Regions from separate parts of the Streptomyces sp. NPDC032745 genome, predicted to be linked through region 2. Evidence: riboswitches for the same ligand, from Rfam matches in the RefSeq annotation. Region 2 holds a riboswitch; each other region holds the start of a gene.

Region 1 (3,267 bases), on a different contig from region 2:
GTGTGGCGTGCGCCGCCATGGGCGCGGCCGCCCTCCCTCCCTACTGTTCAGCCATGACGAGCCAACTTCCTTTCCTGCGGGAGCGCGTCGCGCTGGTGACCGGCGGCGGCAGCGGCATCGGCCGGGCCTGCGCGATCGCCCTGGCCGAGGCGGGCGCCACCGTGCACGTGGTCGACATCGGCGAGGAGTCGGCACGGAGCGTCGCCGCACTGGTCGACGGGCAGGCGCACGTGGTCGACCTCACCGACCCGGCCGCGGTCGAGGGGCTCCCCACCGCCGTGGACATCCTGGTCAACAGCGCCGGTCTGCAACACGTCGCCCCCATCACGGACTTCCCGGCCGAGCGCTTCGCCCGGATCCAGGCGGTGATGGTCACCGCGCCGTTCCTGCTGCTACGCCACGTGCTGCCGCACATGTACGCGGCCGGCTGGGGCCGCGTGGTCAACATCTCCAGCGTCCACGGGCTGCGCGCCAGCGCCTACAAGTCCGCCTACGTCGCCGCCAAGCACGGCCTGGAGGGGCTCAACAAGGTCACCGCGCTCGAGAGCGCCCCGTACGGCGTGACCAGCAACTGCATCAGCCCCGGCTACGTGCGCACACCCCTGGTCGAGGCCCAGATCGAGCAGCAGGCCGCCGCGCACGGCATCGGCCCCGGCGACGTGCTGTCCGAGGTGCTGCTCACCCGGTCCGCGCTCAAGCGGCTGATCGAGCCCGAGGAGGTCGCCGCGGCCGCGCTGTGGCTCTGCGGGCCCCATTCCGGCTACCTCACCGGAACCTCCCTCGCCCTCGACGGAGGCTGGACCGCGACGTGAAGCGGGACGTCCACCAAAAATTAACTACCGGTCAGTAGACAAGGAGGAGCACCATGCGGATTCTGGCCCCGTACATGTCATTTCAGCCAATGAAGCCCATGAGGAGCGCCCCCACATGCGCAGCACCCGCGCCCGCATCCGCACGCTCGGAACCGCCACCGGCACGGCCGCAGCCACCGCCGTCCTGATGCTGGCCCCCGCCGCCTCCGCCCAGGCCGCCCCGGCCCCCGTCCCGGCCCCGGCCGCGGCGACGGCCTCCGCGCCCGGCGGCAACGCGCTCATCCGCGGAATCGATTACGGCAAGTGGAAGCGCGACGTCGCCGCCGTCATGGCCACGGCCCGCCCGTACGTCGAGCAGCGCATCGCCCAGTCCCCCGCCGGCGAGAAGCCCGCGATCGTCCTCGACATCGACAACTCCTCGCTGGAGACGGACTTCCACTGGTTCTGGACCTTCCCGACCCCGGCGATCTCCGAGGTCCGAGAGCTGACCCGGTACGCCGACGAGCACGGTGTCGCCATCATCTTCGTCACCGCCCGCCCGGGGATCATCCACTCCCTCACCGAGCACAACCTCAAGGCGGTCGGCTACCCCGTCTCGGACCTTTACGTCCGGGACCTGCCCGACCTCTTCGGCGAGGTGAGCGCCTACAAGACGGCCAAGCGCGCCGAGATCGAGGCCCGCGGCTACACGATCATCGCCAACATCGGCAACAACAACAGCGATCTGGTCGGCGGCCACGCAGAGCGCACCTTCAAGCTCCCGGACTACGACGGCAAGCTCTCCTAGTCGCCTTTCGGCCCCGCCGCCGCAGCCCCCGCTGCCGGCCGCCTGCGTACGGAGGCGGCCGGCAGCGGCGCATCGCAGCGGCGGGGCGTCTCATTCGGATGTCCGCATGGTGATCACACCTGTCCGCCGCCCTGCGGCTGCCCTTAGGCTGACTCCGCAGCTGGTTCGCCCCGTCAGCCAGGCGGGATGCGTCGCAAGAGGGAACCCGGTGGGAATCCGGGACTGCCCCGCAGCGGTGAGCGGGAACGACCGCCGTCATACGCACTGGGCCCGGCCGGGTCTGGGAAGCGACGGCCAGTAGGAGTCTCGTACGGCGTTCCGTACGACGAGACGTGCCCGCGAGTCCGAAGACCTGCCCGTTGCCCGCACGCGACCGTTCGCGTGCGGTGATCCCGGTGACCTCGTGGGCGGGTCGGCGTGCACAGCAGGCGGATACTGACCGCGCGTACCTCGGTGTACGCGGCGACAACGGCAGTCCGTCCGGTTCGTCACCCCTTCGCCCCGGTTCCGTTCCCGGGATCCGTCGCAAGACGCGCACACGCATGCTCGCGAAGGAGAGTCACGTGACAACCGAGTCCGCTGCCACGGCCGTACGGGCCACCGTGTACGGATATCCCCGCCAGGGGCCGAACCGGGAACTGAAGAAGGCCGTCGAGGGCTACTGGAACGGCCGCGTCGGCGCCGACGCCCTCCGGGAAACCGCCCGCGAACTGCGCCGGAGCGCCTGGCGGCAGCTGTCCGATGCCGGTATCCACGAGGTCCCGACCGGCGACTTCTCGTTCTACGACCACGTACTGGACACCAGTGTCATGGTCGGCGCCGTCCCCGCCCGCCACCGCGCCGCCGTCGAGGCCGACCCTCTGGACGGGTACTTCGCGATGGCCCGCGGCACGCAGGACGTGGCTCCGCTGGAGATGACCAAGTGGTTCGACACCAACTACCACTTCCTCGTCCCGGAGTTGGGGCCGGACACCGTCTTCACCGCCGACCCCGCCAAGCAGGTGGCGGAACTGCGCGAGGCCCTTGCGCTCGGGCACCGCGCCCGGCCCGTCCTGCTGGGACCGGTCACCTACCTGCTGCTGGCCAAGCCCGCCCCCGGCGTCGCGGACGACTTCGTGCCGCTCACCCTGCTGGACCGGCTGCTGCCCGTGTACGCCCAGGTGCTGGCCGAGCTGCGCGCGGCCGGCGCCGAGTGGGTGCAGCTCGACGAGCCCGCCCTGGTCCAGGACCGCACCCCCGCCGAACTGAACGTCGCCACCCGCACCTACCGGGAGCTCGGCGCCCTGACGCAGCGCCCGAAGCTGCTCGTCGCCTCGTACTTCGACCGGCTGGGCGAGGCCCTGCCCGTCCTCGCCAAGGCCCCCGTCGAAGGCCTCGCGCTCGACTTCACCGGAGCCGCAGCCGCGAACCTGGCGGACCTCGCCGCGGTGGGCGGGCTGCCGGGCAAGCGCCTCGTCGCCGGCGTGGTCGACGGCCGCAACATCTGGATCAACGACCTCCAGAAGTCGCTGACCACCCTGGGCACCCTGCTCGGCCTCGCCGGCCGGGTCGACGTCGCGGCGTCCTGCTCGCTGCTGCACGTCCCGCTGGACGCCGGCGTCGAGCGTGACATCGACCTGCAGATCCGCCGCTGGCTGGCCTTCGCCCGGCAGAAGACCGCCGAGATCG
Region 2 (3,267 bases):
GCCGGATCCACGTTCAGGTCGCCGCCATGCCCGACGGGCAGCGGTACCTGTGGACCGCCCGCGCCGTGACCCGGCACCGCGGTGGCTGGGGCGAGCCCGGCAAGACCTTTGCGATCGGCCTCGGCTGCGAGATCCGCCACGCGCCCCGTCTCGTCTACTCCGACGGCCTCGACCTCGACAACGCTGCGGCCGCCACCCCCATCGGCATGGGCTGCCGCCTCTGCGAACGCCTCGACTGCCCCCAGCGCGCGGTTCCACCCCTCGGCCGCCCGCTCGCGGTTGACGAGAACAGCAGCACCTTCATCCCCTACCCGGTCGCCGACGACCGGGGGTGATCACCGGGCTCAGCCCAGTCGGCGCGCCTCCGCCTCGGTCACCGGGTCCCCCGCCCGCACTCCGTGGAGGACGTGGGCGAGTACCTCGGCGCCGCGGACCACGCGGGGGCCCGGCCGGTTGAAGTACGCGGGCCCGTCCAAGACCCACACCTCCCCCGCCCGCACGGCGGGCAGCTCGTCCCAGCCGGGCAGCGAGGTGAGCAGGTCAAGCTCCGTCAGGGTCCGCTCGGGCGGGAAGCCGCAGGGCAGGACGAGGACCACGTCCGGGCGCGCCTCGCGTACCGCTTCCCACGTCATCGGCTTGGTGTGCTCACCCGGCTCGGCCAGCAGCGGCTCACCGCCCGCCGCGGTGATCTGTTCGGGTACCCAGTGTCCGGCGGGCCACAGCGGGTCGAGCCACTCGACGGCCACCACCCGGGGCCGCGGCCGGCCCTCCGTACGGCGCCGCACCTCGGCGAGCCGGCCCCGCAGCTCGGCACGGCGCCGCTCGGCCCGCTCACGTACCCCGAGCAGGTCGCCCACGGTGACCAGGCAGTCCAGCACGTCGTCGAGGGTCTTCGGTTCCAGGCTCAGGACCCGGGGTCCGGCGTCCATGACGCGCACCGCCCGGGTGACGCCCTGGTAGGAGACGGCGCAGACCTTGCAGAGGTCCTGGGTGAGCAGGACTTCCGGTGCGAGCGCGGCGAGGGCTTCGGTGTCCAGGGTGTAGAGCGAGGAGCCGGAGTGTGCGGACCCGCCGACGGCCTGGGAGATCTCCCGGCTGCCGAGTGCGTCCGCGTCGAATTCGGCGCGGGTGACGACGGGTACGGAGGCCACCGCGGCGGGCGGCCAGTCGCATTCGTGGGTGCGTCCGACCAGGTCGGCGGCGAGTCCGAGGTCCGCCACGATGTCGGTGGCCGCCGGGAGCAGGGAGACGATGCGCATGCTCCGACTGTAGGCGCACTCGAGTGGCGGGTCTGGACTTACTAGGACGTCCAACTATATGTTCGTGGCACAAGGTCCGCGGTGCAGGGAAGCCGGTGCAAAACCGGCACGGTCCCGCCACTGTGACCGGGGAGTGTGCTGCCATCCACACGCCACTGACGAGGTCTGTCGGGAAGGCGGGCGGCGCGCGGGGATCCGGGAGTCAGGATACCGGCCGCGGGTTGTTCCGTGTTGTCCACGAGGATGGAGCAGACACGCATGGCACCGGTTTGTACCCACGACCCTGGTGATCCGGCGGAGCGCACGCACACCCCTTCTGTGCGCTCGTAGTTCTCACGGTTTTCCGTAGCGGTGCACCCCCATCCGGGGTGTCGTCCGCCGGTCTGCCGTGCCATCCCCGGATCCAACCTGACGAGAGCAGGCATCCATGGTCCGTGAACTCACCCATTTCATCGGCGGAAAGCACACCACCGGCACGTCCGGGCTCTTCGCCGACGTGTACGACCCGAACACCGGCACCGTCCAGGCGCGCGTGCCGCTGGCCGGCCGGGCTGACACCGAGGCGGCGATCGCCAACGCGGAAGAAGCGCAGGACGATTGGGGCCAGTGGAATCCCCAGCGTCGTGCTCGGGTCCTGCTGCGTTTCCTCCAGCTCGTCGAGGGCGAGCGGGAGAACCTGGCCCGGATGTTGTCGGCCGAGCACGGCAAGACCGTCGCCGACGCCCACGGTGATCTGCAGCGAGGACTGGAGGTGGTCGAGTTCGCCGCCGGTATCCCGCACCTCCTCAAGGGCGAGTTCACCGACAACGCCGGCACCGGCATCGACGTGCACTCGCTGCGCTCACCGCTGGGCGTGGTCGCGGGCATCACCCCGTTCAACTTCCCCGCGATGATTCCGCTCTGGCAGGCCGCACCCGCCCTGGCCTGCGGCAATTCCTTCATCCTCAAGCCGTCCGAGCGTGACCCGTCGGTTCCGCTGCGCCTCGCCGAGCTGTTCCTCGAGGCCGGCCTGCCGCCGGGCGTGCTCAATGTGGTCAACGGGGGCAAGGAAGCCGTCGACACCCTCCTCGAAGACCCGCGCGTACAGGCCCTCGGCTTCGTCGGATCCACCCCGATCGCCGCGCACATCTACGCCACCGCCGCCGCCCACGGCAAGCGCGCCCAGTGCTTCGGCGGCGCCAAGAACCACATGATCGTGATGCCGGACGCCGATCTCGACCAGGCGGTGGAGGCCCTCATCGGCGCCGGCTACGGCTCCGCGGGCGAGCGCTGCATGGCCATCGCCGTCGCCGTCCCCGTCGGGGAGGAGACCGCGAACGCGCTGGTGGCCAAGTTGAAGGAGCGGATCGCCACCCTGCGCGTGGGCCGCTCCGACGACCCCGAGGCCGACTTCGGGCCGCTGGTCAGCCGCGACGCCCTCGACCGGGTGAACCGCTACGTCGACATCGGAGCCACCGAGGGCGCCGAACTCGTCGTCGACGGACGCGGGTTCACCCTCCCCGGACACGAGGGCGGCTTCTTCGCCGGAGCCACCCTCTTCGACCGCGTGACCCCGCAGATGCGGATCTACCGCGAGGAGATCTTCGGCCCGGTGCTGTCCGTCGTACGGGCCGCCGACTACGAGGAGGCCCTGCGCCTGCCCACCGAGCATCCGTACGGCAACGGCGTCGCGATCTTCACCCGGGACGGCGACACGGCACGCGACTTCACCCGCCGGGTGGGCGCCGGCATGGTCGGCGTCAACGTGCCGATCCCCGTACCCGTGGCGTACCACACCTTCGGCGGCTGGAAGCGGTCCGGCTTCGGCGACCTGAACCAGCACGGCCCCGACTCGATCCGCTTCTACACCCGTACCAAGACCGTCACCTCGCGCTGGCCCTCCGGGGCCAAGGAAGGCGCGAGCTTCACCATCCCGACGATGGGATGAGCGCCGTGACCACCACCCTCACCGAGGACCAGCTCGCGCTCGCCGAGGTCACCCTCGACTTCGCCCAGGAGCAGCTCGCCC
Region 3 (3,267 bases), on a different contig from region 2:
CTCCATCGCCTGCACCAGCGCGCGGGCCGCCTCCTCCGCCTCGTCGGCGGTCGTACGGGTGGCTGCGGACTCGTCCAGGCCGAGCGCCTCGCGCAGGCCGGGCAGGGCCGTGGTGCCGCCCCAGATCTGACGGGCGCGCAGGATCGCGAGGACCAGGTTGACCCGGGCCTCGCCGGTCGGGGCGCCGCCCAGGACGTGCAGGCCGTCGCGGATCTGGGCGTCCTTGACCTCGCACAGCCAGCCGTCGACGTGCAGCAGGAAGTCGTCGAAGCCCTCGTCGTCCGGGCGCTCCTCCAGACCCAGGTCGTGGTGGAGCTTCGCGGCCTGGATCAGGGTCCAGATCTGGGCGCGGATGGCCGGCAGCTTGGCCGGGTCCATCGCGGAGATCTGCGCGTACTCGTCCAGGTGCTGCTCCAGGCGCGCGATGTCGCCGTACGACTCCGCGCGCGCCATCGGCGGCACCAGGTGGTCGACCAGGGTGGCGTGCACGCGGCGCTTGGCCTGGGTGCCCTCGCCCGGGTCGTTCACCAGGAAGGGGTAGATGAGAGGCAGGTCGCCGAGCGCGGCGTCGGGTGCGCAGGCCGCCGACAGGCCGGCGTTCTTGCCCGGCAGCCACTCCAGGTTGCCGTGCTTGCCGAGGTGGATCATCGCGTCGGCGCCGAAACCGCCGTCCTCGGCGCGGGCCTGGATCCACCGGTACGCGGCCAGGTAGTGGTGCGAGGGCGGCAGGTCCGGGTCGTGGTAGATCGCGATCGGGTTCTCGCCGAAGCCGCGCGGCGGCTGGATCAGGATGAGCAGGTTGCCGCGGCGCAGCGCCGCGAGGACGATGTCGCCCTCCGGGTTGGCCGAGCGGTCCACGAACATGTTGCCCGGGGCCTCGCCCCAGTGCTCCTCGACGCTTTCGCGCAGCTCGGCGGGGAGCTCGGCGAACCACCGCTTGTAGTCGGCGGCCGGGATCCGGACCGGGTTGCGGGCCAGCTGCTCCTCGGTCAGCCAGTCCTGGTCGTGGCCGCCGGCCTCGATCAGGGCGCGGATCAGCTCGTCGCCGTCGCCGGAGACCAGGCCCGGGACCTCCTCGACGGGGCCGAAGTCGTAGCCGCCCGCGATGAGGGTGCGCAGCAGCTCCACGGCGCTGGCCGGGGTGTCGAGGCCGACCGCGTTGCCGATGCGGGAGTGCTTGGTGGGGTACGCGGAGAGGACGAGCGCGATCCTCTTGTCGCGGCGCTCGATGTGCCGCAGGCGGGCGTGGCGGACGGCGATGCCGGCGACGCGGGCGGCGCGCTCGGGGTCGGCCACGTACGCGGGCAGGCCGTCCTCGTCGAGCTCCTTGAAGGAGAACGGGACGGTGATCAGGCGGCCGTCGAACTCGGGCACGGCGACCTGCGTCGCGGCGTCGAGGGGGGACAGGCCCTCGTCGTTCTCCTCCCAGGCGCTGCGCGAGCCGGTCAGGCACAGGGCCTGCAGGATCGGGACGCCGAGCGCGGCCAGCGCGCCCGCGTCCCACGACTCGTCGTCGCCGCCCGCCGAAGCGGTGGCGGGCTTGGTGCCGCCGGCCGCGAGGACGGTGGTGACGACCGCGTCCGCCGACTCCAGCGCGGCGATCAGGTCCGGCTCCGGGGTGCGCAGGGAGGACACGTACAGGGGGAGCGCCTGGGCGTCCTGGGCCTCGATCGCATCGCACAGGGCGTGCACGAAGGCGGTGTTGCCGCTCATCTGGTGGGCGCGGTAGTACAGCACGGCGATCCGCGGACCCCCGGTGGTCCCCGGTGTGCGCTCCAGCGGGCCCCAGGTCGGTGCGGCGGCGGGCGGCTCGAAGCCGTGGCCGGTGAGCAGCACGGTGTCGGAGAGGAACCGGGCCAGCTGGTCCAGGTTGGCGGGGCCGCCGTGGGCGAGGTAGCCGTGTGCCTCGGCCGCGATGCCGATCGGGACCGTGGAGGCCTCCATCAGCTGGGCGTCCGGGGCCTGTTCGCCGGTGAGGACGACCACCGGGCGGGTCTGGTCCGGCGCCAGCAGCAGGTCGAGGCCGTCCTGCCAGGCGCGCAGACCGCCGAGGAGGCGTACGACGACCAGGTCGACGCCGTCGAGCAGCCCGGGCAGGTCGTCGAGGGGAAGGCGGGAGGGATTCGCGAACCGGTACGGCACGGGGCCGTCCGCGGCGCGGGCGCTGAGCAGATCGGTGTCGGACGTCGACAGCAGCAGGATCATGCGGCGGCAGGCCTTCCTCGGGGTTTCCGCGCCCCGGGCAGTGAGGACAGCGGGAGTTCCTGACTCACCCGGCGGATTGCTCTGCAGGGTTCACAGTGGCGGGACCGCGCCGGATTCGCACCGGGCTTCCTCCCAGCGGGCCATGTGGCTCCGCCGCTGGTCATCTTAGGTGGCGATCTCCCCGACCGGGAGTGGGGGTGGCCCGCGCCCGGGCGCCCGACCGGCGGACCCGCCCCCGCCGGCGACCCGCCGCGCGCCCCCGCTCCGCGGAGCGCCGAGCCCGCCCGCGCGGCATCACTGCGCCGAGGGGGCGGGTGGTGACGGCCACAGGTCGGGGCGGGGGAATCGTGGGTATGCTCGCCGCCATGCCGCCCCAGCCCCCTTCCGCCGCATCGCGGGACGAACCCGTCATACGCGACCGCGGTGACGCATGTCCCGGTGCGCTGCGGCTGCATGCTGCGGACGACGGGTTCCTGGCCCGGGTCCGGGTACCCGGCGGGATGCTCGACGCGGACGCGGCCGCACTGCTGGCCGATGCCGCGGACCGGCTCGGCGACGGGCACATCGACCTCACCTCCCGCGGCAATGCGCAGCTGCGCGGACTCGGGGCGAGCTGCGGCGGCGAACTGCAGGCCGTGCTCGTCCGCGCCGGCCTGCTGCCCGCGCCCACCCACGAGCGGGTCCGCAACATCGTCGCCTCGCCGCTCACCGGCCTCGACCGGCGCGGACTGCCCGACGTGGCGCCCTGGGTCGCGGAGCTGGACCGGCTGCTGTGCGCGAGTGCGCCCGCTGCCGGGCTGTCCGGCCGCTTCCTGTTCGCCCTCGACGACGGCCGCGGCGACGCTCGCTCGCTGGCCGCGGACGTGACCGTGCTGGCACGGGGCGCCGACCGGGCACTGGTGCTGCTGGGCGACACACCGGCCGAACGCACCGCCGACGCCCCGGACGCCGGATCCGACCCCGCTGGGCAGCGCCCCGCACGGGCGGTGCTCGTCGCCTCGGCCGACGCGCCGCGGGCCGCGCTGACCGCCGCCCTGTATTTCCTGGACGCGGCGCGCGCAG

Evidence for each region. A riboswitch is a leader RNA that binds a small molecule or an ion and turns the genes downstream of it on or off. The one in region 2 is predicted to bind cobalamin.
Region 1: another riboswitch for cobalamin. It lies ahead of metE (5-methyltetrahydropteroyltriglutamate--homocysteine S-methyltransferase); the one in region 2 lies ahead of ACZ5WG_RS24025 (CoA-acylating methylmalonate-semialdehyde dehydrogenase).
Region 3: another riboswitch for cobalamin. It lies ahead of cobN (cobaltochelatase subunit CobN); the one in region 2 lies ahead of ACZ5WG_RS24025 (CoA-acylating methylmalonate-semialdehyde dehydrogenase).

Annotation. Positions count from the first base shown of each region.
Region 1 is NZ_JBVING010000023.1:57,555-60,821, reverse strand. Features, by position in the region: gene ACZ5WG_RS38215 (3-hydroxybutyrate dehydrogenase) at 54-812, shown strand; gene ACZ5WG_RS38210 (HAD family acid phosphatase) at 928-1,599, shown strand; cobalamin riboswitch at 1,744-1,973, shown strand; gene metE (5-methyltetrahydropteroyltriglutamate--homocysteine S-methyltransferase) at 2,163-3,267, shown strand, end outside.
Region 2 is NZ_JBVING010000009.1:185,275-188,541, forward strand. Features, by position in the region: gene ACZ5WG_RS24015 (short-chain fatty acyl-CoA regulator family protein) at 1-335, shown strand, start outside; gene ACZ5WG_RS24020 (cobalamin-binding protein) at 345-1,259, opposite strand; cobalamin riboswitch at 1,308-1,492, shown strand; gene ACZ5WG_RS24025 (CoA-acylating methylmalonate-semialdehyde dehydrogenase) at 1,687-3,186, shown strand; gene ACZ5WG_RS24030 (acyl-CoA dehydrogenase family protein) at 3,183-3,267, shown strand, end outside.
Region 3 is NZ_JBVING010000019.1:46,902-50,168, forward strand. Features, by position in the region: gene cobN (cobaltochelatase subunit CobN) at 1-2,205, opposite strand, end outside; cobalamin riboswitch at 2,239-2,377, opposite strand; gene cobG (precorrin-3B synthase) at 2,571-3,267, shown strand, end outside.